3 regions of the Arthrobacter sp. UNCCL28 genome follow, and region 1 is predicted to be linked to each of the others. Evidence: predicted binding sites of a transcription regulator. Region 1 holds the regulator's gene; each other region holds the start of a gene.
The links. The regulator HrcA, encoded in region 1, represses chaperone genes, less so after heat shock. The targets are predictions, from matches to a motif close to TTNGCACTCGNNNNNNNCGAGTGCNAA.

Region 1 (9,425 bases):
CGTAGTTCTTCTGGTTCAGCGTCTTGGGACGGATAGTCTTGCCCCGGCTGGAGAGAATGTTGTGCGTCAAAACATCGGCGGGATTCTGCACAGACTGGGTCCTCAACAGGGACACCAACTGTTGGAGAATATCGGGGGTCACCACAGTCCCCTTCGCCACCAACCCGCGCACTTCCTCAAGGAGGCGCATGATACGGGGAATCACCGTGGAGGGACCGGTCATGGAGAGCTCGTTGCCACGAACATGGAAATTGACGTCCTGGAACTGTTCCTCAATGAACCTCAGGGCTTCGTCGTGGCTGCCCAGCGAGTGAACCATCTGGTCGGAGTTGTCGAACGTGACGACTTCCGTGCGCGTGCCCGGTAAAGTGTGCGGGAACTCGTTGGGCTGCTGGTTGCCGTTGCCGGTCCTGAGCCGCCCGTTCAAAGATTCACTCATAGTGTTGGCCCTCAGGCCTTTTCTCCTCCGGTTGGTCCTTACTAACACCATCGATTCGACATTCGCTGCGGACTCTCGCAGAACGCTTTGATGCCGGAATCTCTTCAATCCTACGCCAGCCCGGCCCCGGGCGAACCTGTCTCCCCGGCCACATCCGGCACCCAGGGAGGAGGCGGACAGATTGTCTCAACTCGGCATCAAGCCGGTATCAATCATGTTTCAGTTGGCCTTCTCCCCCCTCAAACCCGGCTGACCGCCGTCGACGATGTGCCAAGCTGGCATAGCGGGTGGAATCAGATCCCCGCAACCCAGCCAAAGACGGCTGCAAAAAACCATGCAAGGCAGGACAGGAAACCCATCAGGAAAACAGCCAGCAACGCACCAGGCACCAACAAGCGGACCAAATCCGCCGTTGCCGTGCCTGCAATGCTTGCCGTCCTCCTCCTGACAGGTTGCATCGCCAACGGCGGCGGCTCCCAGGCCACCCCCACTCCCCCTCCGCTGACCGTTCAGGATGCCCCGGCCAGCAACGCACCGCTGGAAACCACCCAGGCGTCCACCAAGATTCCGGTCTACTGGATTGGACGGAGCAAGGAAGAGGTCTACCTCTACCGCGAGTTCAGGGACATTACGGGCGATGGAAATCCTGTGACAACGGCGCTGAAGATCATGATGGCGGAAAAGCCCTTGGATCATGACTTCTTCACACCGTGGCAGGAGCCCTCCAGCCTGGCGACTTCCATCTCGGGAAAAAACGTCATCACAGTCGATATTTCCCGCGATGCCTTCAACTCGAACCTGGACGCCGGAATGGCCCAGCGGGCCGTGCAACAACTCGTGTACACCGCGACCGCTGCAGCGTCATCGTCAGGGCTGATCAATTCGGGCCAACAGATCCAGGTGGTCGTCCTGGTGGACGGCCACAAGGACTACATGGCGTTCGGTCAAGTCCAGCTGGGCGAGCCCATGACCCGTGACGCATCCTTGGTGGCACCGCTGTGGATCATCGATCCCCAGGAAGACACCACCCTGCCCACCGGATTGGTCAAGTTCAACGGGCGGAGCACTGACAGCTCCAAACCGATCTCCTGGCAGGTCCTGCAGGACAACGGCAAGGGTGAGAAGACCAGCCTGCTCACCGGCCAAACGCAAGCCACTGGCGAACCCGGGCAATATGGCCTGTTCACCTTCGGCGCCACGTTGAAGGCGGGTCAGTACGAGGTACGCGTTTCCCAAGTGGACAATGCCGGCAACGCCATCGCGACAAGCACGGACACCCGGCTGTTCAGGGTCGGATAGCTGTTCAGGTCCGTCCGGCTACCAGCGGCCCAGGATGTCGCTCGCAAGAACGACGGCGGCCGGTCCCGCCGTCGAAGACCTCAAGACGTGATGTCCCAAGAGCGCGGTCACAGCACCGGCGTCACTGAGCCGCGTTACTTCCCGCGGTGAGATTCCCCCCTCAGGCCCGACGATCAAGAGCACTTCCCTGGGGACGGCAGCACCAGAGGCCGCCCAGGCCTCAAGGACGGTCCGCAACGGGTTCTTGGCGTCTTCGTGCAAAATGATGGCGAGGTCGCTGGCGGCAACGGCTTTGGCCAAGGACCCGGTGTCCACCATGGTCCTTACTTCAGGGATCCATGCCCGCCGTGCTTGCTTGGCCGCAGCCGCCACCACGGACTCCCACTTAGCATGGGCTTTTGCAGCACGGTCGGCCTTCCATCGAACAATGGAACGTTCTGACTGCCACGGAAGCACAGCATCTATTCCGAGTTCCGTAGCCGTCTCGATGGCCAGTTCGTCGCGATCGCCTTTGGCCAAAGCCTGGACCAGCACCAAACGGATGTCCGGCCTGTCTTCGAAGACTACGTCCGAGGCGGTGACTGTCAGGCCCGCGGGACCGGCCTCGGCCACCACACCGGTCAGCCTCGCGCCGGATCCGTCGGCTATGTCAACGGGTTCTCCCACCCCAAGGCGTTTGACCGTGACGGCGTGCCGCGCCTCCGGACCTTCCAGCACGAAGGTGCCTCCCGGGCGTACGTCGTCAAGGCTCCCGGCGGAGGTGAAGAAGACGGGGTTGCTCACCGCTACAGGTTACCGAGCTTGTCCCGAAGCTTGGCGAACATGCCGCCGCTGGCCACGAGCTTGCCTTCGGTGAACTGCTCCCCGCGAAGTTTCGCGAGCTGCTGCAAAAGCTCCTCCTGGGCAGGATCCAGCTTGCTGGGTGTTTCGACATGGAGGTGTACCTTGAGGTCGCCGCGTCCGTATCCCCGCAGGTGCGTCACACCCAGGCCCCGCAGGGTGATGATCTCGCCCGACTGGGTTCCGGCCTTGACGTCGATGTCCTGCGCGCCGTCGAACGTTTCGAGCTGCAACTCAGTGCCCAAGGCCGCCGCCGTCATAGGCACGCTGAGGGTGGCGTGGAGGTCGTCACCTTCGCGCATGAACATGGAATCGTTGTTGACGCGGATCTCCACGTAGAGGTCGCCGGAGGGCCCACCCGCGGGGCCGGCTTCACCTTGGCCGGACAACTGGATACGCGTGCCGGTGGCAACACCGGCGGGAACCTTGATGGTCAGGGAGCGGCGGCTGCGGATACGGCCCTGTCCGTTGCACTCGTTGCACGGGTCCTTGATGACCGTGCCGAAGCCCTCACAGGATCCGCAAGGAGCTGCGGTCATGACCTGGCCAAGGATGGAGCGGACGGCCCGCTGGACCTGACCACTGCCGCCACAAATGTCGCAGCGTTCCGGGTGGGTGCCGGGGCGGCAGCAACTGCCGTCACAGGTGGGACAGGTTACGGCCGTGTCCACTTCCAGCTTCTTGTTGACGCCAAAAACGGCGTCCTTAAGGTCAATCCGGACGCTGATGAGTGCGTCCTGGCCGCGTCGGACACGGGAGGCAGGCCCGCCATGACCACCGCCGCCCCCAAAGAAGGTGTCAAAGATGTCCTGGAACGCGAAGCCCTGGCCGGCGTAACCGCCACCATAGCCGTTGTCCGTTCCATTCTCGTTGCCGGTGGCATCGTAGACGCGGCGCTTCTGGGGATCGGACAGGACCTCATAAGCATGGGTCACGGCCTTGAACTGTTCCGCGACATCCTCTCCCGGGTTTACGTCCGGGTGGAGTTTCCGCGCCAACTTGCGGTACGCCTTTTTGATCTCTTCCCCGGTGGCTTCCGGCGAGACTCCCAAAACGTCATAGTGGCTGCTCAAAGTCGGTTTCTCTTCCTTGTTGTACTGCGGATGTTTCTTCGGACCGGCGTTCAGCCGCCGAGAATGCGTGAAAGGTAACGGGCCACGGCCCGGACTGCGGCCATGGTGGTTGGGTAATCCATGCGGGTCGGGCCCAGGATGCCCACTTTTGCACCGGATCCGTAACCGGTGGCCACCACGGATGCTTCCGCCAGTCCGTCGTAGGGATTCTCCCGGCCGATGCTCACGGTGACGCCGCGTGGATCATCTCCCATATCCGACAACAACCGGAGCATCACAACTTGTTCCTCGAGGGCTTCAAGCACCGGACCGATACTCAACGGGAAGTCCACATTGGACCTGGCGAGGTTGGCTGTACCGGCCATGAGGATACGTTCTTCGCGGCTGTTGTCACTGAGGGCCTGCAGCCCGTTCGCCAACGTTTGGGCCAGTCCCCGAAGCTCCGGCGGGCACAGGGCAACCACCGACGGCAGGACTTGCGGCAACAGGGCCAATTGCGTTCCGGCGATGCTTCCCAGGAAGCGCGACCTCAGTTGCATCAAAGCGTCGTCGCCCACGGCCGAACCGGTTTCAATGACCTTCTGGCCGACGCTGCCGGTATCGGCAATCAACACCACCAACACCTGTTGGGGGGCCAACAACACAAACTCTACGTGCCGCACCAGGGCGCGGTTCGAGTGGGGATACTGCACGACGGCGACCTGGTTGGTCAGTTGCGACAGGAGCCTGACTGTACGCTCCAGGATGTCGTCGACATCATCAGGGCCTTCAAGCAACGAATGGATGGCTCTCCGCTCGGCCGCTGAGAGGGGCTTGACCTGGGAGATGCGATCGACGAACAGTCGATAGCCCTTGTCGGTTGGAATGCGGCCGGCACTGGTATGGGGCGCTGCTATGAGGCCTTCTTCTTCAAGAACTGCCATGTCATTGCGGATGGTGGCGCTTGAAACACCAAGATGATGCCTTTCCACAAGGGCCTTTGATCCCACAGGCTCCCGCGAATGTACGTAATCTTCAACGATGGCACGCAGTACTTCCAATTTGCGCGGCTCACTCATTGCTCCACCTCCTGACAACTGCCATGGCCACCGGGGCCGGGTCCACTTAGCACTCAACATGCCCAAGTGCTAACCAGTCTAGTATGAGCCACCCCGTTGCTAGCATTGAACTTTCCCGGTCCAGCCCGATACAAAACAACGCGGCACAGAAATTAACCCAGCAAAAAGGTAGGAATTCCTTGGCATTCGACACGTGGGGTCCCCAGGACCTGTCAGCTCCTGCCAAACGTCAGCTGCCGGAAGTAGCAGTCCAGCGCGGGATGGTCCTTGAGGACGTCCAGTCGGGATGGGTGGGCGAAGTCACCCGCGTCGAAAAAACCGGCGGCACGCACATCGTGGCCCTTGAAGACAGGCGGGGCAAGACCAAGTCTTTCCAGCTTGGTTTCGGCTTCCTGCTTGAGGGGCAACCGATCCGGTTGATGCCCCCGGCTCCGCGCCAAGCGCCGTCGGCTGTCAGTAACGGGCGCACTGCTTCGGGTTCGGTACGGGTTCAGGGACACCGGGCACAGGTGGCCAAAGCCAGCCGTATCTGGGTGGAAGGCAAGCACGACGCCGAACTCGTCGAGAAGGTCTGGGGTGACGATCTCCGGGTAGAGGGCATAGTGGTGGAGCCCTTGCACGGTGTGGATGACCTCAAGTCTGCGATCTCCGCATTCAACCCCGGCCCCGGTCGACGCCTCGGCATCCTGGTGGACCACCTTGTGGACGGTTCCAAGGAATCACGGATCGCCGCGGACGCCATGGCGGTTCCCGGAGCAGCAGGCAACGTCCTCATTGTTGGACACCCCTACATCGATGTCTGGCAGGCCATCAGACCCAAAGTGCTGGGCATTGAGGCCTGGCCGTCAGTGCCCCGCGGGACTGACTGGAAGACCGGGATTCTCTCTGCGTTCGGCTGGCCCCACGAGAGCGCTGAGGACGTGGGCCTCGGCTGGCAGCGACTCCTTGGCGCCGTCCGAAGCTACGCCGATCTTGAAGCGTCACTACTGGGCCGGGTGGAGGAAGTCATCGACTTCCTCACTGTTCCGTGACGTTGCCCCCAAAGCAGCAGCAAGTAACGTGTCATCGAGGCGTTTGTCCCGTGAAGCTGGTCGGGGCCGGTATTCTGGGACAGCAACACCGCAGCATCTTTACAGTAAAGGGAACACACCGTGGCAGAGAACGCTCCTGAAGAACCGGGCAGCGCCGCAGGCCAGCCCCAGTACCATGGCGCGCCTGCAAACGCGCTGCCTTTGACTGCCAGCGAGGACAGGCAGTGGGCTACTTTGGCACACTTCGGCGGCATTCTGGGTTGCCTGCCCTCGCTGCTGATCTACCTGATCTTCCGCGACCGCGGACCGTTCACGGCGCAGGAATCCAAGGAAGCGTTGAACTTCACCCTGCCTCCAACCATCGCCGCCGTTGTGGCGAACATCCTGGTGCTGCTGCCGGTGGTGGGCAACATCTTCGCCGTGATCGCCACCGGCATCTGGGTAGCCTTGACCTGCTTCTCAGTCTCGGCCGGAATCAGGGTCAACCATGGCCAACCGCACCGCTACAAGATCAACCTGCGCTGGGTTAAGTAACCCACCACGCCGCTGCCCGGCCAGGAGCTGGCCGGGTGCGAAAGCGTCAGCCGGGCAAACAGGCATCAGCTGGGCAACCAGGCATCAGTCGGGAAGAATCCTGCGGACCACGGCGTCCGCCAAGAGGCGGCCCTTCAGCGTAAGGATCAGGCGGCCCTTGAAGGCCTGCACGGGATCCACCAGTCCGTCGGCGATCAGCCCGGCCATTGCATGGCGCCCCACCGCGTCCAGGGCATCTACTGACAACCCTGTGCCAAGTCGGGCTTCGAGCATGATCCGTTCGACTTCCCGGGTTTCGGCATCCAGTGTTTCCCGGCCCGCTGCCGGCGAGCTTCCGTTGCCCAAACGTCCGGCATACGCCGAAGGATGCTTCACGTTCCACCAGCGGACACCCCCAACGTGGGAGTGCGCTCCAGGGCCGACGCCCCACCAGTCGTCACCGCGCCAGTAGGCCAGGTTGTGCCTGCATGCCTGCTCCGGAGTCCGGGACCAGTTGCTGACCTCGTACCAGTCCAGGCCGGCTTTGGAAATCAATTCATCGGCCAACTCGTATTTGGCCGCGTGATCGTCGTCGTCGATTCCGGGTACCTCACCGCGGCGGATCTGGGCCGCGAGTTTGGTGCCGTCTTCGACGATCAATGCGTAGGCACTGATGTGATCGGGCTGATAGGAAAGAGCCGTCTCGAGGGACAACCGCCAGTCCTCCATGGACTCCCCCGGCGTACCGTAAATGAGGTCCAGACTCACTGCGAGCCCGGCCTCTCGGGCCCACTGGACCACCAGCGGCACCCGGCTGGGGCTGTGCGTGCGGTCAAGGACCTTCAGCACGTGCGGTACCGCTGACTGCATGCCGAAGGAGACCCGGGTGAAGCCGGCATCGGCCAGCACTTTCAAGGACTCAGGGGTCACCGAGTCGGGATTGGCTTCGGTGGTTACCTCGGCTCCGGGCTCAAGCCCCCAGTGGTTGACCGCGGAGCGCAGAATCAGGGCGAGGTCTTCGGCAGGGAGGAGCGTGGGCGTGCCCCCGCCAAAGAAAACGGTACTCATTGGGCGCCTTGGCAACCCTGATGACTCCAGCGCAACGGCCGCGAAGTCAAGCTCGGACACTGCTGTTGAAGCGTAGGCATCCTGCGAGGCCCCACCACCGAGCTCGGTGGCCGTGTAGGTGTTGAAGTCACAGTAGCCGCATCGAACGGCGCAAAACGGGATATGGACGTAGAGCCCGAACTTTCGGTGCTCGACGCCGGCCAGCACCTGCGGCGGAAGAAGTCCGTCCGCAGGTGCCGGATCGCCCAAAGGTAGGACGCTGGGCATCTACTTCTTGGCCTTGTCCTTGGACTCGTCGGTGGTCAGCGCTGCGATGAATGCCTCCTGGGGCACCTCGACGCGACCCACCATCTTCATGCGCTTCTTGCCTTCCTTCTGCTTTTCCAGAAGTTTGCGCTTACGGGTGATGTCACCGCCGTAGCACTTGGCAAGAACGTCCTTGCGGATGGCCCGGATGCTCTCGCGGGCAATAATGCGCGATCCGATGGCCGCCTGGATGGGAACCTCGAACTGCTGCCGTGGGATGAGCTCACGGAGCTTGCCGGTCATCATCACACCGTAGGCGTAAGCCTTGTCTCGGTGGGTGATGGCGCTGAAGGCATCGACTTGTTCACCCTGCAGCAGGATGTCCACCTTGACGAGGTCTGCAACCTGTTCGCCGTCGGCTTTCCAATCCAGCGAGGCGTAGCCGCGGGTCTTGGACTTCAGGAGGTCGAAGAAGTCGAACACAATCTCGGCCAACGGAATCCAGTATCGGAGCTCCACGCGGTCCTCGGAGAGGTAGTCCATGCCGCGCATCTGGCCGCGGCGGCTCTGGCACAGTTCCATGATGGACCCTACAAACTCGTTGGGTGCCAGGATGGTGGCCGAAACCATCGGCTCGCGAACCTCGGAGATCTTGCCCGTGGGGTACTCACTGGGGTTGGTGACGTGGATGACCTTTTTGTCTTCCAGGGTCACCTCGTACTCCACGTTGGGAGCTGTGGAGATAAGGTCCAGGTTGTATTCACGCTCAAGGCGCTCACGGGTAATTTCCAGGTGCAGCAAGCCGAGGAACCCCACGCGGAATCCGAAGCCCAGTGCCGCGGACGTCTCGGGCTCGTAGACCAGAGCGGCATCGTTGAGCATCAGCTTTTCAAGGGCGTCGCGAAGCACGGGGTAGTCGGTTCCATCCAGTGGATAGAGGCCGGAGAAGACCATCGGCTTTGCGTCAGCGTAACCGCTGAGTGACTCTGACGCCGGCTTGGCCAGATTGGTGACGGTATCTCCAACCTTGGACTGCCGGACATCCTTCACACCGGTGATCAGGTAACCGACTTCACCGACGCCAAGGCCCTTTGACGGAGTGGGCTCCGGGGAGCTAACGCCAATTTCCAGGAGCTCGTGCGTGGCCCTGGTTGACATCATCTGGATGCGCTCACGCGGGTGGAGCATGCCGTCCACCACGCGGACGTAGGTGACCACGCCGCGGTAGGTGTCATAAACGGAGTCGAAAATCATGGCGCGGGCCGGAGCATCGGGATCGCCCACGGGAGCAGGAAGATCGCGGACAATCTTATCCAGAAGGGCCTCAACGCCTACGCCGGTCTTACCCGAGACCTTGAGGACGTCCTCAGGGTCTCCGCCTATGAGATTGGCAAGTTCTGCCGCGTACTTCTCAGGCTGGGCAGCCGGAAGGTCGATCTTGTTCAGCACGGGAATGATGGTGAGGTTGTTTTCCATTGCCAGGTACAGGTTGGCAAGGGTCTGGGCCTCAATGCCCTGGGCAGCATCCACCAGCAGCACTGCGCCTTCACAAGCGGCGAGCGAGCGGGAAACCTCATAGGTGAAGTCGACGTGGCCGGGGGTATCAATCATGTTCAGGGCGTAGCTGTTGCCATCAAGTTCCCACGGCATGCGGACAGCCTGGGACTTGATGGTGATGCCGCGTTCACGTTCGATATCCATGCGGTCCAGATACTGGGCCTTCATGTCGCGTTGCTTAACGACGCCGGTGTACTGCAGCATGCGGTCGGCCAGGGTGGACTTACCGTGGTCAATGTGGGCAATGATGCAGAAGTTCCGGATGATGGCCGGATCTGTTGCGGCGGGCACCGGTGCGGTG
Region 2 (10,927 bases), on a different contig from region 1:
GCCGGGTAGCGAAGGAATACGTGCGGCCCGGCGTGCACATCGCCGATCTGCACAGTTCCCTTGTCCTGGTTCAGGAGCAGAGGGCCCTGTGGGCAGGCTATGCAACCACTCAGCGCCACCCCGCAGTGCCTTCCGGGCTCGCTGACCTGGGTGTCCTTTACCGGGAACTTGACGATGTCCTGCACCGCCTCGGTGCCTCGCTCAAGCACACCAGCGCCGGTGGCTCCCTGCACGGGACCCCGTATCTGGAACTCATGGAGCGGTTGGAACGGCTTGTTGCAGACACGGCAACACTGGAGACCCTTCCCGAACGGACCCTCCTCATCGAGGAAATGCGCGAGCACGGACTCGGTGAATTGTTGTCCGACCTGGCTGCCCGCGAAGTTCCTGCCGCTTCCGTGGCCGCCGAACTGGACCTGGCCTGGTGGCAGTCCGCTTTGGAAGCCATGATCAGCGGGGACGACTACCTGGCTATGTCCGACGGCGATTCCCTGCGTCGCCTTGAAGCCGAATACCGGCTTGCAGACCAGGCGCACATCGCCAGCGGTGCCGCCCGCCTCCGGTGGCAGTTGGCGCAGAAATGGCGCCAGGGGCTCCAAGAGCATCCAAGGCAGGCGGAGTTGCTGCGTGCCCTGCTGAAGGACGGCCGGGTCACGTTGCCTGCGCTCAGTGCCCAGGCGCCGGACCTGGTGCCGCTGCTTGTGCCTGTGTGGTCGGTCAGCCCCTACCTCCTGACCGGTGTTCTTCCCGCCGAGCAAAAGTTTGACGCCGTGGTGGTGATTGACGCCGAATCCACCTCGCTGCAGGCTGTCCTTCCGGCCATTGCCAGGGCCAAGCAAGTGGTGGCCTTCGGTGATGCGAAGATTGCCCATGCACGGACCTTCAGCGTTGCCGTGGAGCCGCCGGTTGCCGGCGTTGCAAGCCACGAGAACGTCGACAGCGCCTTCAAAGCACTGGCAAGGGTCCTGCCAACCTGGCAGCTGAACTGGGTGTACCGGGCAGTGGACGAGGACCTGATCCTTCAGCTGAGCAAAAACTATTACGACGGGGGCCTGCGCCGCCTGCCCGACGGGAACTCCGTCACAGGGCTGGACCGCTCCATCCTGGTGGAGTACATTCCCGACGGCACTGGCCTTCCCGGGGCTGACCACGAGGGCGTCGAATCCGTGACAGCAGAGGTCAACCGCGTGGTGGACCTTGTGTTCGAACATGCCAGGCTGCGGCCCCGCACGTCGTTGGCGGTTGTGACGGCCAGCCTGCGCCATGCTGCCCGCATCGGCGAGGCGATCAGGCTGCAACTGCCCAACCATCCGTTGCTGTCCACCTTCTTTGGCGCCGGCCCCGAGTCTTTCCGTGTGGTGGACCTGGAGCGTGCCCAAGGCCTGGTGAGGGACCACGTGATCTTCTCCCTCGGATACGGGCGCACCCCGCACGGCCGGGCACTGCACTCTTTCGGGCCGCTGTCCGCTGAAGGTGGCCGTAACCGGTTCGCCTTGGCCATGACCCGTGCAAGGCGTTCGATGCATGTCCTGAGCTGCTTCCGTCCCGAGGACCTTGACCTTGACCGGCTGGCTCACGGCGCCGTGGACTTCTACGAGCTGCTGGACAGGGAGCTTTCGGGAAACAGCAATCTTGGTACCCCCGCTTCCCGTGCTGTTGCCAGTGAGCAGGCTCTTGGCGAAGATCCTTTGGTGGCTGACCTTGGAGAACGACTGAGGGCCCGCGGTGCCCGTGTATGGCATCTCTATGATGGCGTGCTGGACATTGCTGCTGCCGCTGATCCCGTTCATACGATTGGCCGGGAGGGAGCGGAAATCCCCACACCCGTTGCCATCGAATCCGATGGAACCGAGCGCTATCGCCGGATGAGTGTCCGCGAACGCAGCCGGCTGCGTCCGCAACTGCTGGAGCGCATGGGGTGGCGGTACATGTCCCTGTGGACCATCGAGGTCTTTACGGACCCTTCATCCTGCGCGGATCGCATCGGATCTTACCTTGGGCTGGAGAACCACATTCCGCGGTCGACGTCGCCGGAGCATGGCTTCCTGGACATGGACGTTGAACAATTGAGTGCGGACAAAGGGCAGCCCACATTTGCTCCGAGTCCGGCACGGGAGGACCAGGTTCAGCCTGGCGAAGCTGCCGGAAACGAAGACAGCTACGCAGACAACGGGAAAGAAGCAGTACTGATGGAACAAGCAACCGGTCCCGAAGACGAGGTTGGGGTCGAATCTGCCGAACCGGCCGCCGATGCCGATGATGAGGCTTCGGAGGCCAGGAGTGCGGCAGCCAAGCCCGGCGTGAGTGGCATTCTTCCCACCAAAGCCGCGGAAGATGATCCCCGCCGATGGGGAGACGAGTCCGGCTACGACCATGAGCAGTGGTTGAAGGAACAAAAGCCTCCGCACTGGGGCTGATCTTCCGCCACCATGTGGATCGCCCGTCACGGGGTGACCAGAACAAAGAAAAGCTTGCCTTGCGTAGATGCGCCGGCAAGCTTTTCTGCTTGTTGGGGATCCGCGGCTACCACCACAAGTCCTTCGGTGTCGTTGGTGCCCAACCATTCGCCGGCTTTGCCGCCGTGTGCTGAGGTCCAGAGCACAGGTACCGGACCTGCCAGTACCTGGGTTTGCCGTGATTCGTCGTAGGAACCGGACGATGTCAGGACCACGGTGACCAACTGGCCGGGGGAGAGCAGCTGGATGGAGGACGGGTCGGCCATCCGCAGGGGAACGGCCGCCGTGCCCACCGGTGATCCGGTGAGGAGCCCGGGGCCCAGAAGGCTGGATTCCGTGGGAATCTGACCCCGGTTCAAAGGTGCAGCCAACTGGCGGCCAACAAGGGCCCCGCCATCCGAGATCGCCCCGGTGAGGGCGAAGTCACGGGGTATGCCCATGGTGGTGAAGTCAGACTCAGCGAGAGTAGCTCCCGTTGGGAGGTCGCGGGCGGCCACCAAAACGCTGACCTGCAGCTCCGGGGCCGGGGTCAGTTGTTGGACTGCGATGCCGGCGGCCAAGCACAGCAGGAGGGCAACGGTGAGGCGCCTGTTCCGGGCAATCCACGAGCCAATCCTTCGCCGCCTGCCCCGAGGGGTGGAATGATCCGGCGGGCGATGGAACCTCGTGGGCATGTTACGGCCCGGAGATTGGTGCCCAGGATTCGCGGAGGGAACCGGGCGCGAAGGACCGGTGGTTGCTGACGCTGATCGACGGGCGCGGGCAAGGAGGGCGCTTCGAGACTGTTGTGGCATGACGCCACGCTAGCCACGCGCCGGCACACCTGACAGGGACCCAGCGGCGTATGTGGAAAAGGTGGGGACTCAGCTCGCAGCAGCTGCGGGGGCCGGGGTGGCTGCAGGCGCAGAAGATGCCGCAGCGGGTGCTGCCGGTGCCGCTGAGACGGTGCTTCCCTTGGCGTCACGGGAATCAGTCCGGTAGAAACCTGAGCCCTTGAAGACGACGCCGACGCTGTTGAACTTCTTGCGAAGGGCGCCTTTGCACTCAGGGCACTCCGTCAGGGAGCTGTCAGAGAATGACTGGACGATGTCAAAGGCATGGTCACAGTCTTTGCAGGCGTATGCGTATGTGGGCACTGAGTTCCTCCTTCAGGACAAAGTTCAGGTCCTGTGCAGCGTGGCGAAGATTTTACTTCGCATTAGCAGTCGCAGGGCCTGAGTGCCAATTCTATCATCCGGCTCCGTCCGATGCGCCAGCAGATGTGCCGGACCTCACCAGCAGGCAGTGTCCTCAGGCTGTTCTTCCAGCGGTGCCCGGGTCCGCCGTTCTGCTGTCCTCTGCCCGGCTGTGGAGTTTGACCACGCCGGCTGGCGTCAACACCTCCCGCACGGGGCGGTCGAAGGCTTCGGCGGGAATCGAACCTTCCGGCAAGAGGTCGTCGTCGTACACCACCGCAATGGTGGGCGGCCGCGAGCCCGAAGTGTCCAGGCCCTGGAGGAGCCGATCGTAGTAGCCCCCGCCCTGGCCAATCCGGTTGCCGTCCCTGTCCACAGCCGTGGCGGGCATGAAGATTCCGGCGGCTCCTGCCACAACCTGGCTTTCCAGGCGTTCACCCTCGGGTTCGTCAATAGGGGCATAGGCCGAACGGACAAAGACGGTGGACGGCGTCCAGTAGACCCAGCTCAACTGCCTGCCGGGCTCGCAAACGGGAAGGAGGATGCGGTGCCCTGCCTCGTGCAGGGAGTGGATGAGGGGCATGGTGGGTGGCTCGAATGCGACGCCCACGTAGACGGCAAAAGTGGCCGGTGCGCCCGAAGTGGCTGCTGCGGCCCATGCCGTTCCATGCTGTGCAAGGGACGTGCCTGCGGCGGCAATCTGCTCGGGGGTGAGGCCCCGCCGGTGGAGGCGCCGGGTGCTGCGGATGTCTTCCTTCGATGCCATGGGTGTCCGATCGTGAGGTTCGCCTGGTGCTGGTCCGGCAACAGAAGCTGCCATCGGGTCCACAGAAAAGTCTTCCCGGCGCGGCGAGGGTTTAGCCGATGATGTGTTCCTTCCGTTACATTAGTCCGGTGACTCTCGATAACAATGCTGTCCGTAAGGCCGTCATCCCCGCAGCGGGTCTTGGCACCCGGTTCCTGCCTGCAACAAAGGCGATGCCGAAGGAAATGCTGCCCGTGGTTGACAAGCCAGCCATCCAGTACGTCGTCGAAGAAGCGGTCAAGGTTGGCCTGCACGACGTCCTGATGATCACCGGGCGCAGCAAGCGCGCCCTGGAGGATCATTTCGACCGCGTGCCGGCGCTGGAAGCGACGCTGGCCGAAAAGGGCGATACCGCCAAGCTTGAGGCCATCCAGTCCGCCACCAACCTCGGTGACATCCACTACGTCCGCCAAGGCGACCCCAACGGCCTCGGCCATGCAGTCCTTCGTGCAAAGCAGCACGTCGGCCACGAGCCCTTTGCTGTTCTCCTGGGTGATGACCTCATTGACGCCCGCGACAACCTCCTGAGCGACATGATCGCCGTCCAGCAGAAGACCGGCGGGTCCGTGGTTGCGCTCATCGAGGTGGAGCCCTCCAAGATCAGCGCCTACGGTTGCGCCGACGTCGAAGAGATCGGCGAGGACGGCTACGTCCGCATCAAGCAGCTCGTGGAGAAGCCTTCCCCGGAAGAAGCGCCGTCCAACCTTGCCGTGATCGGGCGCTACGTGCTGCACCCGGCCGTGTTTGACGTCCTGGAGAATACAGCTCCAGGCCGTGGCGGGGAGATCCAGCTGACTGACGCCCTTGAGGTCCTTGCGGCCGGTGAAGGTGAAGGCTACGGCGTGTACGGCGTTGTCTTCCGGGGCCGCCGTTACGACACCGGCGATAAACTCAGCTACCTCAAGGCCTGCATCGAGCTTGCCTGCGAACGCGAGGACCTTGGTCCTGAACTGCGTGAGTGGCTGCCGACCTTCACTGCCTCGCTTCCCAAGTAACCTCAGGATGTACGGCTCTGCGATCTGGCCGGTGACGCTGGAAAGCGGAGACCTGCTTCTTCGCCCCATCCGATACCGCGATAAGCGGGAGTGGTCCGAAGTCCGTTCGCGGAACAGCGAATGGCTTGCTCCCTGGGAGGCGTCCAACCCGGCACCGGGTGGGCGCCTGCCCAGCTATCGGCAGATGGTGGCCTCGCTGAACTACCAGGCGCGCCAGTCCACTGCGTTGCCTTTCCTCATTGTTGAAAGGACCCCGGGATTCCGGGAGCCGCTCATCGTCGGGCAGCTGACCGTTTCTTCCATTATTTGGGGATCGGCCATGATGGCCACGCTGGGTTACTGGGTGGATAAGGGCCGGGCGGGGCAGGGTATTGCTCCGACAGCGGTGGCCATGGCAACCGATCACTGCTTCAAGGTGTTGGGCCTTCACCGGATGGAAATCAACATCAGGCCCGAAAACAAACCCAGCTTACGGGTAGTTGAGAAGCTCGGTTTCCGCGATGAGGGGTATCGGGAACGGTACCTGCACATCAACGGCGAATGGGCTGACCACCGCTCCTTCGCCTTGACAGCGGACGAGGTTCCTGAAGGCCTGCTACGTCGGTGGCTCAGGGGATAAACGGGCAGGTCATGGGCCGTTTTGTCCGTATATCCAGTCATTTGCGGACTCGACGACGACACACCGGCCGCAATGCCGGTGCACCCGGTGATTTGCTTCTACGGTTTTGAATGTGGACTTCCCTCTCAGCAGCTCAGTGATACTCGTGGTCACTGTTGCGCTGTGGATGGTCTGGGTGGCGCCCTACGTTCTCCGGAACAGGCGCCAACAAGTCCAAACGGCCACTGTTCCAGCAGAGGCGATCGACGACGAACCAGACGAACCGCAGGCAGGGGTGGTATTGACTTTGGCACCTCAGCAGGAGAAACCGATGGAGACCATGCACAGCAAAGCACCGGCGTCGCCCCAGGAATCCCGCGTGACTGAGTCGTCGCTTCGGCCAGCGCCGACCACTCCCTTCACCATCCGCTATGCCCGCCTGACCTTGGCATTGGCAGGTCTTGCCTTGCTGGTGACTGCGGCGGTTTCGGGCATCCTCCTCATTTTCGGTGCGGGGTCGTTCTGGCTGCCGTTGGTGTCCTTCATTGGTGCGGTGCTCGCCGTCGTGACTTTGCGCAAGCTCGCCCTCCGGGATCTTCGCGAACGCCGGGCCCGCCGAGCCGCACAGGCGGCGCCCATCCCGACGCCCGCACGCTACTTGCCGAAGGAACCAGTTGTCGAGGCGAAGGAGACTACGGTCTTCGACGCCGAAGCCGCCAGCCGTGAAGCTGCGCGTTTGTCTGCTGTTGAACTCCGCCAGGCCGCGCTGGCTGTTGCCGTCGCCGCAGGGGACACCTCGGCGCAAGCCGCCGAAAACGCCAAGGGTTCCAGCTGGGAGCCTGTCGCCGTCCCCAAGCCCACCTATGTTGAGGCCGCGAAGGCTCAGAGGCCTGCGCCCGAGCCCCTGGACCTTCCGGAAGCTCCCAAGCCCGTGGGCAAGCCGGTCCTGAAGCAAAGTGCAGAACCAGCGGAGCCCACGGCAGCGCCGTCCGCTAAAAGCCAGAGCGCGCTCAGCAACCTGGACGACGTCCTGCAGCGCCGCCGCGCTTAGTCCCGCATGGCCATCATCTGTGTCGCGGGCGGTACAGGCCAGGTCGGAAAGGAAGTTGTCCGGCTTGCTTCTGCTGCCGGTCACACGGTGATCTCTTTGTCCCGCCACGTGGCGCCTCCCGGCTCAGCGAAGTATCACGACGGCGTCACCTACCTTGCGGGCGACGTCACCACCGGCGAAGGGCTGGCAACCGCATTGGCGGGTGCCGACGTCGTTATCGACTGCCTTGAAGGGCAGCTTGGCAAAGCCCGTAAGAAATTCGCCGACGGCGGTGCCCGGCTTCTTGCCTTGGCACACCGTGCGGGGGTCGGAAGGGCGGTGGTGCTGTCCATCATCAACTGTGACAAGAGCACCTACTCCTACTACGCGTCCAAGGCTGCCAAAGAGCGCAAGTACGCTGAGTCACCGATGGAGACCGTGGTGGTCCGGGCATCTCAGTTCCACGGCTTGGTTGCGGCGATTTTTGCCGCTGGAGCGAAGGTGCGCCTGATTCCTGTGTTCAGGGGTGCCAGCTTCCAGACGATCTCTCCGGTGGACGTTGCCGCAGCCTTGCTCGATGCCGCTTTGGAGAGCGCGTCTCCGGACCGTCACCGTCTGCGGACGGTAGTTGGCCCGGAATTGCTCACCATGCGGAAGATGGCGGAGTCATGGAAAAGGGTCACCGGCACGCGTGGCCGGATCCTGGAGGTGCCGCTGCCCGGTGCCATGGGTGCGTTCCTCCGTGCCGGCAACAACCTGATCCCGGGGCAGAAGGATGGTAGGGAGACGTTCGTGTCGTGGTTGGAAAAGCGTCGGGAAAGTTTGTAGCCTAGGGACACTGGCCGGTCGGATACGGACTGGTCCAGGGGCTATAGCTCAGTTGGTAGAGCGCTTCGTTCGCATCGAAGAGGTCAGGAGTTCGAATCTCCTTAGCTCCACAGATGGCGGTGCTTCTTGACCTGTCACCAGTTACGAATCCCGGAGGTCTTCGACGCGGCATCCGTGTCGAAAAATGCCAGAGCCCTTCTGCTCTGTGTGCCTGCCGTCGAACCTTCCGTGCTGTGGGTCGTCGCCGTAGCGCTCACCCACAACAAGCTTCCGAGACGGTGGATGCCCGCTGCAAACTCCGAGCGTCTGTCGCTCATCTTCAACTATTGACACTAAGCCCCACGACTGTAGGGTTTAGTGTATGTACAAGAAGGAGATGACTGTCGCGGAGGTCGGGGGCAGGCTTGGCATTACTCGTGCCTCAGTTCATGACCTGGTCGACTCTGGACAGTTGACGGCCAGTGGCAGGGCTGGCCGTATGTTGCTCATCGATCGGTCGTCGGTGGAGCGCTTGGCCATCGCCGGCACCCGTCGTGGCCGTGCTTGGACGGCCAGGACTGCCTGGGCTGCCTTGGCGCTGCTCTCTGGCCAGAACCCCACTTGGATCAGTGCCTCGGAGAAGTCCCGGTTGAAGAGCCGGTTGCGTGAGTTGGACGCCGACGCCGTTTTTGTTCTTGCCCGGAACAAGGACAAAACCCATCGCTATAGGGCGACCTCGGACGGGCTGGCGGCACTTAACGATCATCTGATCCCCAGTGGTGCATCGGCCATGCGCGAGGAGTCCATTGCAGGGACCTTCGGGATGGCAGGTGGGAGCGGGACTGCCGAAGGCTACGTCATGAGCGGAGACGTCTCCGCCCTCGCGGACGCGTTCGGCCTGGTCAAAGATCCCGACGGCAACGCCATCATTCATGAAGTCGATTTGGGCGAACCCTTCGTCGACGGGCGGGCGCCGGTGGCGGCGATCGCCGTAGATCTCATGGGCTCGTTGGCGACCCGCGAACGCAGCGCCGGGCAACGTGTCATCAATGGCCTTCTCCATGTCTGAGGCGGGACTTGACGCCGCCGAACCAGCAGGTGTCCGCGAGTCCTGGGACGTGCCCGTTCCTCCGGGAGGTTGGGGAACTCCGTGGCCACAGTGTGTGGAACTGGCCAGGGCACTGCCGTCCACTCACTGGACTTTGGTCGGTGGGCTCATGGTGCAGCTGCACGCCGCGGCCGCTGGTCTCTCCTGAGCTCCACATTTAGCCCTCCGGCCTTCATGCCCGGCAAGTAGTGGCCCCTTCCCGGGCAAGCAAAAGACGAGTACCAACTACTCGTGTGCCCACCCCTCCGTTTCGCCTTTACTGAACCCAGCGGAGCCCACGCGTCGGCCAATGATCCCCCTCGTTCGCCGGGGCTGCCCCAAGGTTCCGCAGCGGGGGCCGGACGGCATCACCCCAGAAGTGCTGTCCGGCCCTGCCCACAAGGACCTGAGGCTTGAGGACCACGGCCTCCTCGTTTCCCATGGATGGTCCTTTTTCGTTGTTTTGGAACCGCGCGGGGGTATATCGTTAACTATCGTTTAGTATCGTTCGCGATTGATTGAGGTGAGCTTGATGCACAATTCATTCCCTGCAAACGGATTTATGGGCAACAACCTGGACGGCATGTGGCAGGCCGTTGAAGAGTTCCGTTCCCGGTTCGAGAAACGTTCAGGAACCCGCGCCGGCCGCGGCGAACTGCGAACGGCGATCCTTGCCCTCCTCGCTGAGCGTCCTATGCACGGTTACCAGATCATTCATGAAATCGAGGAGCGCAGCGGCGGCAGCTGGAAGCCGAGTGCTGGTTCGGTCTATCCCACACTGCAACTGCTGGCAGACGAGGGCTTCGTCAGCGCCGAGGAATCCAGCGGACGCAAAATCTACTCCCTGACCGAAGCCGGGCGGGAAGACGTGGCAGGGTCTGAGACGTCCGCACCCTGGGATTCCCTGGGTACACCATCAAGCCCGGGCTTCGCCGCATTGCCCAAGGCAGGAGTGGACCTGGCGCAGGCCGCGGCACAGGTTGGCCGTACCGGAACGCCGAAGCAAGTTCAGGAGGCTGTGACGGTGCTTGAGGAGGCCCGCCGCCGCCTGTATTCGATCCTCGCCCAGGACTGAAGGGGTGACGTCGGTTCGGCCCGAACGGATTGATTCCACGAGCGGCACAGGTAATCCCCGTGCCCGCTATCGTCGGATTCTGCGATTCGCCGCGTGGCATTTGGCGGTCACATGGTGGTTTGAGCTGTTCCTGCCCAGGGTGGGCTTGCGCCGCCTGACCGAACGGAACCGTGCTGCCAGGATGCGGCGCTTCGCCCGGCGATTTCATGGCCTTGCGGTGGACCTCGGGGGACTGATGATCAAGGTTGGCCAGTTCATGTCGTCCAGGCTTGATGTGCTGCCACCGGAAATTACCGCAGAGCTGGAAGGGCTTCAGGACGAAGTTCCGCCGGTTCCGTTTCCCGCCATCCGGGCCTTGGCCGAGGCCGAACTTGGCGCGCCCTTGGAATCGGTCTTTGCCTCTGTCGAGGAGACGCCAATCGCGGCTGCATCACTGGGACAGGCGCACCGGGCCAAGCTCCTGGCCGGCAATGCCGAGGACACTGGCCTCAGCAGTGTGGTCTTCAAGGTGCAGCGGCCCGGCATCGCCGGGATTGTCGACGTCGATCTCGCTGCGTTGCGCAAGGTGGGAGGCTGGCTGAGCCGTATACGCCTCGTCTCCAACCGGGCAGATGTGCCCGCCCTCATCAAGGAATTTGCGCAGACCAGCCTCGAGGAAATCGACTACTTGAATGAGGCAGCCAACTCCGAGCGTTTTGCTGCTGACTTCGCCCACGACGCACGGGTGACGGTCCCTGCAGTGGTCTGGGAGCGGACCACCCGCCGTGTGCTCACCCTCGAAGATGTCACCGCCATCAAGATCACCGACGCCGGTTCGCTTCGCCTGGCCGGCATCGACCCGTCCGAGGTGGCACCGGTATTCGCTTCGGTGATGTTTGAGCAGTTGTTCACCAACGGTT
Region 3 (10,927 bases), on a different contig from region 1:
CTGTCCCGCCCGGACTCACACTTCGATCTGGTCCGTGTTGGCCTCGGCATTTACGGACTTTCGCCTTTTGAGGGCGCTACCTCCGCGGAACTTGGCCTGCACCCGGCCATGACGGTCCGCACGCTGCTCTCCAACTGCAAGAAGGTGCCGGCAGGCCAGGGTGTCTCCTATGGCCTGAACTACCGCACCAGCGGGGAAAGCACGCTGGGCCTGGTCCCGCTGGGGTACGCCGACGGAGTTCCGCGCGTTGGCACCGGCGGTCCTGTCCGCATCAATGGCGTCAACTACCCTGTGGTGGGCAGGATTGCCATGGACCAGATGGTGGTTGACCTCGGAGCGCTGACGCCGGAAGAGGCAGCAGGCTTCAAGGGTGCCGAGGCCGTCATGCTTGGCGACGGTGCCGACGGCGGACCCACGGCTGACGATTGGGCGGCGGCCGCGGGAACCAACAACTATGAAATCGTCACCCGCATCAGCCCCCGGGTCCCGCGCAGCTACGTCAACGAATTGCCGCCCCCGGCCGAGGTCCACAAGGACGCCAACCAAGCCACAGAGACGGCAGCGCTGTGAGCGAACCGCAGTGGGAGCGCACCCTGACGGTCACGACGGCGGAGCAGACGCACGCCCTCGCGGCAGCCTTGGGTGAGGTACTCGAGGCCGGGGACCTCCTGGTCCTGACCGGCGAGCTGGGTGCAGGCAAGACCACGTTCACCCAAGGACTGGGCGAAGGCCTGGGCGTACGTGCGGGCATCATTTCCCCCACGTTTGTGCTGGTACGCATCCACCCCAACCTTGCTGACGGACCGCGGCCCGGTGGTCCGGACCTGGTCCACGTCGATGCGTACCGGCTGGAATCATCAGCTGAAATCGACGACATCGATCTGGAGAACACCATGGACACGGCCGTCACTGTGGTGGAGTGGGGCCGGGACAGGGTGGAGCACCTCTCGGACAGCCGCCTGGAGATTGACCTGCATCGATCTGTTGGTGGGGAGAGCCTGGCAACAACAAACCCACAAGGCGGCGACGTCCTTGACTTCGATACCGATGACGACGACGAGCCCCGAACCCTCGTCTTCCGTGGATACGGACCCCGCTGGGCCGAGGCTCCGCGACTCCTTGAAACCGCGTCACAGGAGAGGAGCAACTGATGCTGATCCTGGCCATTGATACCTCAGCGGTTGCAAGTGCTGCCCTGATTTCCGACGACGCCATGGAGGGCGTGGTGGATTCCTTCGCTACGGAGGACACCCGCAGCCATGCCGAAGTCCTGGCTCCCGGCATCGCAAAGCTCCTGGCCGGAGCGGGCGTCACGGGCGCCGATATCGACGCGATCGTCACCGGCGTAGGTCCTGGCCCCTTTACGGGATTGCGCTCGGGAATCGCCACTGCCAGAACCTTGGCTTTCGTTTGGAACAAGCCGTTGCATGGCGTGATGAGCCTTGATGCGATTGCCTTGGAGGTGGCGGAGTCCACCGCTGCAGCTGCTGAGTTCCTGGTGGCCACGGATGCCAGGCGCAAGGAGGTCTACTGGGCGCGATACACGCTGGCCGACGGCCAGCTGCCGGTGCTTGTTGACGGACCGCACGTGGGATTTGCCGCCGACCTTCCGGACCTGCCGGTTTTTGGTGCCGGAGCAGGCTTGTATGCCGATGTCCTGAAGGCCAACGAGGACTTCTCCACAGCCCAGCCTCACGCAGCCTCACTGGGCCAGTTCGCCTTGGCAAAGCTCGCGGCCGGTGAACCGTTGCTGGACTCCACCCCGCTCTACTTGCGGGAATCCGATGCCCAGGTGCCCGGGCCCCGGAAGCGTGCGCTCTGATGGGACGGATAGTCTCACCCAAGCTTGAGCTTGCGGGAGTTTCCCTCCGGGACATGACAGAGGCCGATATCCCGGTAGTGGAGTCCTTGGAACGCCGGCTGTTCCCTGTGGATGCCTGGCCCCTGCAGATGTTCTTCGACGAACTCGCGCAGCCCGAAACCCGCCGTTATGTAGTTGCCGAGGTCGCGGGGGAGATCGTGGCTTACGCCGGATTGATGTGCATCGAACCGATCGCGGACGTCCAGACGATCGCCGTCGTGCCAGAATTCGAAGGAAAGGGCATTGGCTCCGCTGTCCTGACCGAACTCATCACCGAAGCGCGGCGCCGGCGTGCCGCTGATGTGCTGTTGGAGGTTCGGGCGGACAACCCCCGGGCCCAGCAGTTGTACCTGCGCTTCGGTTTCGAGCAGATCCATGTCCGTCCCCGCTACTACCGGGACGGCACCGATGCCCTGATCATGCGGCTTGAACTGAATAAACCCCACGAAGGAGCAACAGCGTGAGCGGCGCTAATCCGGAACTGCCCAAGCAGCCATTGGTGCTCGGCATCGAGTCCTCGTGCGATGAGACCGGCGTCGGGATCGTGCGGGGCACCACGCTGCTGACCAACACCGTGTCCTCATCCATGGAAGAGCATGTTCGCTTTGGCGGGGTCATCCCCGAGATCGCCTCCCGCGCCCACCTGGACGCCTTTGTGCCCACGTTGCAGGAATCGCTGCAGGAAGCCGGCGTCACCTTGGACGAGATTGATGCCATTGCCGTCACCTCGGGTCCGGGCCTTGCCGGTGCGTTGATGGTGGGTGTCTGCGCCGCCAAGGCGCTGGCCGTTGCCACCGGCAAGCCGCTGTATGCCATCAACCACTTGGTGGCGCATGTTGGTGTGGGGCTCCTTGATCGCAAGTCGGCGCAGGATGGCAAGCACGACGCCGGTGCTGCCGCCGGCCTGGGTGCCGGGAGGTTGCCGAAGAACCTCGGGGCACTGCTGGTATCGGGTGGGCACACGGAAATCCTGCGTATCCGGAGCATCACTGACGACGTGGAGCTGCTGGGTTCAACCATCGATGATGCCGCAGGGGAGGCCTATGACAAAGTGGCCCGCATCCTCGGCCTCGGGTACCCGGGTGGACCGGCCATCGACAAGCTGGCACGCCAGGGCAATCCCAAAGCCATCCGTTTCCCGCGGGGCCTCTCGCAGCCGAAGTACATGGGCACTGCCGGGGAGAAGGGACCGCACCGCTACGACTGGTCCTTCAGCGGCTTGAAGACCGCCGTGGCCCGATGCGTTGAACAGTTCGAGGCCCGGGGCGAGGAAGTGCCCGTGGCAGACATTGCTGCGGCTTTCCAGGAAGCCGTGGTGGACGTCATCAGTTCCAAGGCCGTCCTGGCGTGCAAGGAACATGGCATCACTGATGTCCTGCTTGGTGGTGGAGTGGCAGCGAACTCCCGGCTAAGGGAACTGACCGGGCAGCGCTGTGCTTCAGCCGGGATCACCCTCCACGTCCCTCCGTTGGACCTGTGCACGGACAACGGCGCCATGGTGGCTGCCCTTGGGGCCCAGCTGATCATGGCCGGTGTTGGGCCGAGCGGAATTGGCTTTGCCCCCGATTCCTCCATGCCGGTAACCACGGTGTCAGTGCCCGCTTAGGTTCCGCTCCCTCGCAGGACGGTACCGGCGGCCGCGTGATCCGGATAATTACGCGTCCGGGCCCTTGCGCATCTGCTGTACCAGGTCCATGACCACGGCCTGCAGGTCGCCGTTGTGTTCAGCAGCGACGCGGCGCTGGCGCTGGTAGCTGGCTCCGCGTTCGATGATCTTCAGGACGTCGGCGAGCTCTTCGGAACACCCGAGCTTTGCTGCCACCGGTTCCAGCCGGGCCACCGTTTCCGCGAGGTGTTCGGTGACCAACTGCTCGTTGCCCTGGGCGTCAAGGATGATGATGGCCTCCATGCCGTACCGTGCGGCACGCCATTTGTTCTCCTGCACATGCCAGGGCGGCATGGTGGGGATGCTGCCGCCGGCGTCCAGGGTGGAGGAGAACTCGTCCACCAGGCACTGGGTCAGCGCGGCAATGGCGCCCACTTCTTCCAGCGTTGCCAAGCCGTCGCAGATGCGCATTTCGATGGTGCCCAGGTTGGAGACGGGCCGGATATCCCAGCGGATCTCGGACGTGGAGTCGATCACTCCCGTGGTGAACATGTCCTGGACGTAGGACTCGTACGCCTCCCAGGTTTCGAACTGGAAGGGCAGCCCGGCGGTAGGGAGCTGCTGGAACATGAGGGCGCGCTGTGAGGCATACCCGGTTTCTTCCCCGGCCCAGTACGGGCTGGAGGCGGACAGTGCCTGGAAGTGCGGGAAGTAGTTGACCAAGCCGTCCAGGATGGGGAGGACTTTGTCGCGGTGGTCGATGCCCACGTGGACGTGGACGCCGTAAATGACCATTTGCCGGCCCCACCATTGGGTCCGTTCGATCAGTTTGGCGTAACGCTCTTTGTCCGTGACGGGTTGGAGCAACGGCGGGCTGAAGGGGTGGCTTCCGGCGCAAAAGACTTCTACGCCCATGGGATCCGTGACTTCGCGGACCGCGGCGAGGGACCTGCCAAGGTCTTCCTTTGCGTCCTTGACGGTCTCGCAGATGCCGGTGACCAGTTCCACGGTATTGAGGAGAAGCTCGCGCTTGATATGGGGGTGTTCGTCGTCCTCATTGAGGTCCGGGTGGTTGGCGGCGACGCCCTTCAGGACATCGTTGGCTACCGATACAAGTTCTCCGGTGCGTGCATTGACGAGCGCCAACTCCCATTCCACACCCAGTGTCGATTGCCTGGATGGCGCAAAATCAATCTGCACGTAGTCCCCTCAGTCCTTCAGTCCCCGCATTGGTTTGTCACAGCCGGGCACGATTCCCCGCTGTGGGGCCGCCAGCGGTCGGATCAAGTCTAATGCAGCGTGAACCCCCGGGATATCGGCGTGAACCAGCCCGAAATCCTTGACCATTTGCTAATGAGAACAATTAGCAATACACTCGACCCATGCACCTCACAGTCGTCAGTTCCCTGGACAGCCAATGCCGTGAGGCCGCCACCATCCGGCTTGGCCGGACCCACCAGAACTCCGTGGTGGTCCTCCACGATCTCCTGGACGGTTCCCTTGTCCTCCGACGCGTCTATCGGGACGGCCGCCTCTTCGAACGCGAAACCACGGTGCTGGAGCACGGTTGCCTCAGCTGCACCGTCCGGCTTGATGTCGTCCCGACGGCGGAACGGCTCGCCTCGTGCGGCTTCGACCACGTGGTCCTTGGCCTGCCCCCGGGAGTTGCCGCGGGGATGGCCGTCGCAGAGCTGCACCGTGGCCTCAGCCGGCCGGCCGTGATCGACAACGCGGTGCTCGCCATTGATGCGGCGGACCTGGATGACCACATCTGGGATCGCCACACGCTCTACGAATCCGGCTTCACGTCCATGCCCCAGGACGAGCGCACCAGCGGCGAATTCCTGATCGGTGAGTTCGGCCAAGTCGATACCGTAATGGTCTTCCCGGGACTCGGAGCGGTGCTGACGGGAGATCAGCGTGAAGGATCAGGCCCTTGGCGTATTGGTCTGGAACTGCTGGGCCAGTTGGCACCCCACGCCAACGTCGTAGGGCCGGCCGGGGAATTCCGGCCGGGATGCTTTGACCATGCCGAAGCAGCGGCACGCAACCGGCCCGGCGTCGTGCGTGTGCCGTTGGACGAAACGCCGGGTCCATTCCGGACCGTGCTTCACAAAACCGTCCGCCCCCTGCACCCGGGGCGCTTCCGGGACGCGCTGCCGCAACTGGCGATCGGAACCCACTGGCTGCGTGGCCGCCTGTGGATCGCGTCCGCACCCACGCGGCGCATCGCCGTCCAGGGCATAGGACCCAGGGTATGGCTGGAAAGTACCGGAAACTGGCTGGCCGATTCTGTTGATGCTGCCCGTGGCACGGAATCCGCCAAGGAAACCGGCGACGTCGACGCCTTCCTGGACTGGCACCCCCACCACGGTGACCGCGGCACCGTGCTGGCCATCACCGGACGCTCCGAAGACATCGACCCGGCGGAAATCCGCGGGCTTCTGGACGGATGCCAACTGACGGAAGCCGAAATGGAGCTGGACTCCGGGGTCTGGGAGGACCCCCTGGAACTCAGCGACGCCCTCTGAACCAAACACCCAACAGAAGGAGAAACACCATGAAGGTCAGGAACTCACTGCGTGCCCTCAAGAAGATCCCGGGCGCACAGATTGTGCGCAGGCGGGGACGTACATTCGTCATCAACAAAAACAACCCGCGGATGAAGGCGCGTCAGGGCTAACCCGGCCGCGGGATCAACGCGGGAGCGTGAAGGCCGTTGTTTAATGGGGGAATGCCAATCCTGAACAAAGACATGTCCCTGTGCATTTCGCTGGCGGCCAGGCCCAGCAACATCGGGACCAGGTTCCATAACTATCTCTACGATCTGCTCGGCCTGAACTTTGTCTACAAGGCATTCGCCCCGGCGGACATCACGCTCGCAGTGGCTGGCATCCGCGGCCTCCCCATCCGGGGTGCCGCGGTGTCCATGCCCTACAAGGAAGCCGTCATCCCCCTGGTTGACGTGATGGACCCATCAGCCAAAGCGATTGATTCGGTGAACACCATCGTCAATAACGACGGCGTCCTCACCGCCTACAACACCGACTACATCGCTATAGCCCGGCTCCTGAAGGACCATCAGGTCCCCAACAGCCACACCGTGCTGCTCCGCGGTGCCGGGGGCATGGCCAAGGCCGTCGCCGCCGCCCTCAGGGACGCCGGGTTTACTGCAGTGACCATCGTGGCGCGCAACGAAACCAGTGGCCGCGCGCTCGCGGATCTTTACGGATTCGGCTGGCAGGACGACGTCAACCGCTCAACAGCGGATCTCATCATCAACGTCACCCCGCTGGGCATGGCTGGTGCGGACGAAAGGGCCCAGGCCTTCGACGACGCCACCATCGCCGCAGCGCAGGTGGTGTTCGACGTCGTGGCACTGCCCTCGGAAACGCCGCTCATCACCGCAGCACGGAACTCCGGCAAGAAGGTCATCACCGGAGCCGAGGTCATTGCCATCCAGGCTGAAGAACAGTTTGTGCTTTACACGGGTGTACGTCCCAGCGCCGGGCAGGTCCGCGAGGCCTCGGAGTTCTCGCGGCGCTGACGGCTCAGGCCTTTACCGGGTCCACCACGACAACCACTTTGTCCTCGCCGATCCTGGTCAGGACCAGGGTGGCTGTTTTCGCAGCCATGCCTTTGGCCGGTTTGGCGGGGAGCAGTTGCTTACGGAGCTCTTCGGGCGTCACGGACGTGCCGCGCTTCTTGATGTCCAGCACGGTGATGCCGTTGGTCTTCACCCAGGCTTTGAGGGCCTTGACGTTATAGGGCATCACTTCGAGCACCTTATAGGCGCGGGCAAAAGGAGTGTCGTGCAGTTCCGGCGCGCAGATGTAGGCAATGTGTTCATCCAGCAGGTGCCCGTCCAGGCGTTCGGCGACGTCGGCCACCAACCCTGCGCGGATCACCGCACCATCAGGTTCGTAAAGGAAGCCCTCAACGGGCCCGACGCCGGCTGCCGGGCCGCCGTCGAACTCCTCGCCGCTGGTGATTTCAGCGGCGCCCTGGCTGCCGATGACCAGTGCCGCCCGACGCACACCGGGACGGGCCACGGCATTGAACCACAAAGTCACTTCGGTGACGTCGCCGCCTACCGAAACCCACTGGGCCTCACAACGGGAGGGAACGGAGTCATGGGGGATTCCGGGCCCCATTTTGACGCCGATGGCGCGGCCGGTAGCTGCCAGCTTTTCAACGAAGGACAACGGGGGAGAGAAAGCCTCAGGGTCCCAGATGCGTTTTGTCCCCGACGTTGAGGTGGTCCGGCGGGCAGGGTCCAGCCACACGCCGTCGATCCCGTCCAGCTCTACGGACGTCGCATCCGAGTGCACCACGGTGGCGTGCGGGAAAGGCATGAGGTTGATGGTGGCGCAGGCAGCCGTGGTTTCATCCATTTCAACGGCGGTGACAGCAATGTCCATGGATGCCATGGCCATTGAATCAGCGCCGAGCCCACAACCGAGGTCTGCAACGTGGGAGATCCCGGCTTTCACGAAACGTTCGGCGTGCCGGGCGGCCACGTTCAACCGCGTTGCCTGCTCCAAGCCGGCCTGGGTGAACAGCATCTGCCGGGCAAACTCTCCGAACTTTGCCTCTGCCCGGGTGCGCAGCCGGGATTGCGTGAGGACTGCGGCCACCAATTCGGGGGAGTGGCCGGCCTTGCGGAGGTCGGCGTTGACACTGAAGGCATCAGCCTCGCGGTAGGGCCCCAACGAGGCCAGGAGTTCCCATCCTTCAGTTGTCAGCAAGGGTGCGATCTGTTCCTGCGGTGCGTGGGGCATGCCATCAAGCCTAACGGCGCGGCACTTGGGAACGTGACGGACGAATCAGCCGGATAGGGTTGTTTGCATGGAAGATACCGCAGCCCCGCAGCCCTCCACCGTGATGAAGTTCGCGCGACCCGCCCTGATAGCGGGGGTCGTGATTGCCGTGGTCTGCGTCGGCCTGCTGATCATCATCTTTGCGCTGGATTCCTTCAACGCGGCCACCTATTCGGTGGCGGGGAAGAGCGTCAATGATGCCACGGACGAGGCCCGGGGCATCCGCGAGCTTTACAGTGGCGCCCGTACCGGCGGGATTATCACCCTGGTGATTTCCGGCGTCGTTGCTGTTGCGGCCGGAGTGTTCCTGTACCTGAACCGCGGCAATACGCCGCTGGATGAGGATGACGACGGCCAGAACTACGATTTGGACGACCTCACAGGCCGGTGACCGACGTTCACCCATGACGAAATGCTGGCACTCACCTTGACCGAGTGCTAACGCTTACATAGAGTCTTGTTAGCACTCTCCCCCAGAGGGTGCTAATCACGCCAAGCGTCTTCCGGCACCGCGACGACGGTTGTACGCTCCGGCACCCTAGTTCTTAGTCCATGAATCAGCTCATGAAAAGGAGAGTCCGAGTGTCGGTCTCGATTAAGCCTCTTGAGGATCGTATTGTTGTTCGCCCGCTCGAAGCAGAGCAGACCACGGCTTCCGGCCTGGTCATTCCGGACTCCGCACAGGAGAAGCCGCAGGAAGGCGAAGTTGTTGCAATCGGCCCCGGCCGCTTCGATGACAACGGCAACCGCGTACCGGTTGACGTAGCTGTTGGCGACGTCGTCATCTACTCCAAGTACGGTGGAACCGAAGTCAAGACCGGCGGCAACGAGTACCTCGTTCTGTCCGCCCGCGACGTCCTTGCGATCGTCGTAAAGTAACTTCCCGGAGCCCCGCGCCGCCGTCACGTTGGAAATCAATTCCGACCGCCGGCGGTGCGGGTTTTCTGTCTTGAAAGGACACAACCATGGCAAAGCAGCTTGCTTTTAACGATGCTGCCCGCCGGTCTCTTGAGGCCGGTATCGACAAGCTCGCCAACACTGTCAAGGTGACGCTTGGCCCGCGCGGCCGCAACGTCGTGCTGGACAAGAAGTGGGGCGCTCCCACGATCACCAATGACGGCGTGACCATCGCCCGCGAAGTCGAACTTGATGACCCCTACGAGAACCTTGGCGCACAGCTGGCCAAGGAAGTAGCCACCAAGACCAACGACGTCGCAGGCGACGGCACCACCACGGCCACCGTGCTGGCACAGGCCCTGGTCAAGGAAGGCCTGCGCAACGTTGCTGCCGGCGCCGCTCCGGGCGAGATCAAGCGCGGCATCGAGGTTTCCGTTGAAGCCGTCGCAGCCCGCCTCCTGGAGAACGCCCGCGAAGTCGAAGGCACCCAGGTTGCCAGCGTCGCAGCCATCTCCGCGCAGAGCGACGAAGTCGGCGAGCTCCTCGCCGAAGCGTTCGGCAAGGTTGGCAAGGACGGTGTCATCACCATTGAAGAGTCCTCCACCACGCAGACCGAACTGGTACTGACCGAGGGCATGCAGTTCGACAAGGGCTACCTGTCCCCGTACTTCGTCACCGACGCAGAGCGCCAGGAAGCCGTCCTCGAGGACGCCCTCATCCTGATCAACCAGGGCAAGATCTCCTCGCTGCAGGACTTCCTGCCACTGCTGGAGAAGGCCCTGCAGGCCAACAAGCCGCTCTTCATCATTGCCGAAGACATCGAAGGCGAAGCCCTCTCCACACTGATCGTCAACCGCATCCGCGGCACGCTCAACGTTGTTGCCGTCAAGGCTCCGGGCTTCGGCGACCGCCGCAAGGCCATGCTCCAGGACATCGCCACGCTCACGGGCGCACAGGTTGTTTCCCCGGACCTCGGCCTGACCTTGGACTCCGTTGGCCTGGAGGTACTCGGTACCGCACGCCGCATCACGGTCACCAAGGACAACACCACAATCGTTGACGGCGCCGGCTCGGCCCAGGACGTGGCTGACCGTGTTGCCCAGCTTCGTGCCGAACTCTCCCGGACGGACTCCGACTGGGACAAGGAAAAGCTGCAGGAACGCCTGGCCAAGCTTGCCGGCGGCATCGGTGTCATCAAGGTCGGCGCAGCCACTGAGGTTGAGCTGAAGGAAAAGAAGCACCGCATCGAGGACGCCGTTTCCTCAACGCGTGCAGCCCTTGAAGAAGGCATCGTTTCCGGTGGCGGTTCCGCTCTCATCCACGCCCTCAAGGCATTGGACGAGTCCCCGGCCGTCAAGGCACTGGAGGGTGACGCAGCAGCAGCTGTGGGCATCGTCCGCCGCGCCCTGGTCCAGCCCCTGCGCTGGATCGCCCAGAACGCCGGCTTCGACGGCTTCGTTGTTGTTGCCAAGGTCTCCGAGCTGGAAGCCAACCACGGTTTCAACGCCAAGTCCGGCGAGTACGAGGACCTGATCGCCGCCGGCGTGATCGACCCCGTCAAGGTCACCCGCTCCGCACTCCGCAACGCCGCCTCCATCGCTGCCCTGGTTCTCACCACCGAGACCCTGGTTGCCGAGAAGCCGGCTGAGGAAGAAGACGCACACGCAGGCCACAGCCACTAAGAGCCTGTTTTACTGAAGCCCCGGTCACGTTTGTGGCCGGGGCTTCGTGCGTTTCCGCCGG

Region 2: a site for HrcA is predicted at 3,655-3,681, ahead of BLQ01_RS02530 (FmdB family zinc ribbon protein). Genes of this name have one in related genera too.
Region 3: a site for HrcA is predicted at 8,703-8,729, ahead of groES (co-chaperone GroES). Genes of this name have one in related genera too.

What each region holds. Positions count from the first base shown of each region.
Region 1 is NZ_FMWE01000003.1:750,997-760,421, forward strand. Features, by position in the region: gene BLQ01_RS11965 (PhoH family protein) at 1-439, opposite strand, end outside; gene BLQ01_RS11970 (GerMN domain-containing protein) at 866-1,738, shown strand; gene BLQ01_RS11975 (16S rRNA (uracil(1498)-N(3))-methyltransferase) at 1,757-2,521, opposite strand; gene dnaJ (molecular chaperone DnaJ) at 2,524-3,651, opposite strand; gene hrcA (heat-inducible transcriptional repressor HrcA) at 3,702-4,709, opposite strand; gene BLQ01_RS11990 (DUF3097 domain-containing protein) at 4,889-5,740, shown strand; gene BLQ01_RS11995 (DUF4870 domain-containing protein) at 5,861-6,274, shown strand; gene hemW (radical SAM family heme chaperone HemW) at 6,359-7,588, opposite strand; gene lepA (translation elongation factor 4) at 7,589-9,425, opposite strand, start outside.
Region 2 is NZ_FMWE01000001.1:562,530-573,456, forward strand. Features, by position in the region: gene BLQ01_RS02520 (ATP-binding protein) at 1-2,417, shown strand, start outside; gene BLQ01_RS02525 (Flp pilus assembly protein CpaB) at 2,444-3,250, opposite strand; gene BLQ01_RS02530 (FmdB family zinc ribbon protein) at 3,320-3,592, opposite strand; gene BLQ01_RS02535 (5-formyltetrahydrofolate cyclo-ligase) at 3,747-4,397, opposite strand; gene galU (UTP--glucose-1-phosphate uridylyltransferase GalU) at 4,526-5,431, shown strand; gene BLQ01_RS02545 (GNAT family N-acetyltransferase) at 5,439-6,050, shown strand; gene BLQ01_RS02550 (hypothetical protein) at 6,196-7,080, shown strand; gene BLQ01_RS02555 (SDR family oxidoreductase) at 7,087-7,887, shown strand; tRNA gene BLQ01_RS02560 (tRNA-Ala) at 7,925-7,997, shown strand; gene BLQ01_RS02565 (helix-turn-helix domain-containing protein) at 8,264-8,935, shown strand; gene BLQ01_RS22265 (hypothetical protein) at 9,231-9,395, opposite strand; gene BLQ01_RS02575 (PadR family transcriptional regulator) at 9,486-10,028, shown strand; gene BLQ01_RS02580 (ABC1 kinase family protein) at 10,033-10,927, shown strand, end outside.
Region 3 is NZ_FMWE01000001.1:529,847-540,773, forward strand. Features, by position in the region: gene alr (alanine racemase) at 1-570, shown strand, start outside; gene tsaE (tRNA (adenosine(37)-N6)-threonylcarbamoyltransferase complex ATPase subunit type 1 TsaE) at 567-1,151, shown strand; gene tsaB (tRNA (adenosine(37)-N6)-threonylcarbamoyltransferase complex dimerization subunit type 1 TsaB) at 1,151-1,822, shown strand; gene rimI (ribosomal protein S18-alanine N-acetyltransferase) at 1,822-2,325, shown strand; gene tsaD (tRNA (adenosine(37)-N6)-threonylcarbamoyltransferase complex transferase subunit TsaD) at 2,322-3,467, shown strand; gene BLQ01_RS02410 (glutamate--cysteine ligase) at 3,516-4,667, opposite strand; gene BLQ01_RS02415 (GTP-binding protein) at 4,850-5,998, shown strand; gene ykgO (type B 50S ribosomal protein L36) at 6,028-6,150, shown strand; gene BLQ01_RS02425 (shikimate 5-dehydrogenase) at 6,202-7,014, shown strand; gene BLQ01_RS02430 (THUMP-like domain-containing protein) at 7,019-8,248, opposite strand; gene BLQ01_RS02435 (hypothetical protein) at 8,316-8,678, shown strand; gene groES (co-chaperone GroES) at 8,870-9,166, shown strand; gene groL (chaperonin GroEL) at 9,253-10,866, shown strand.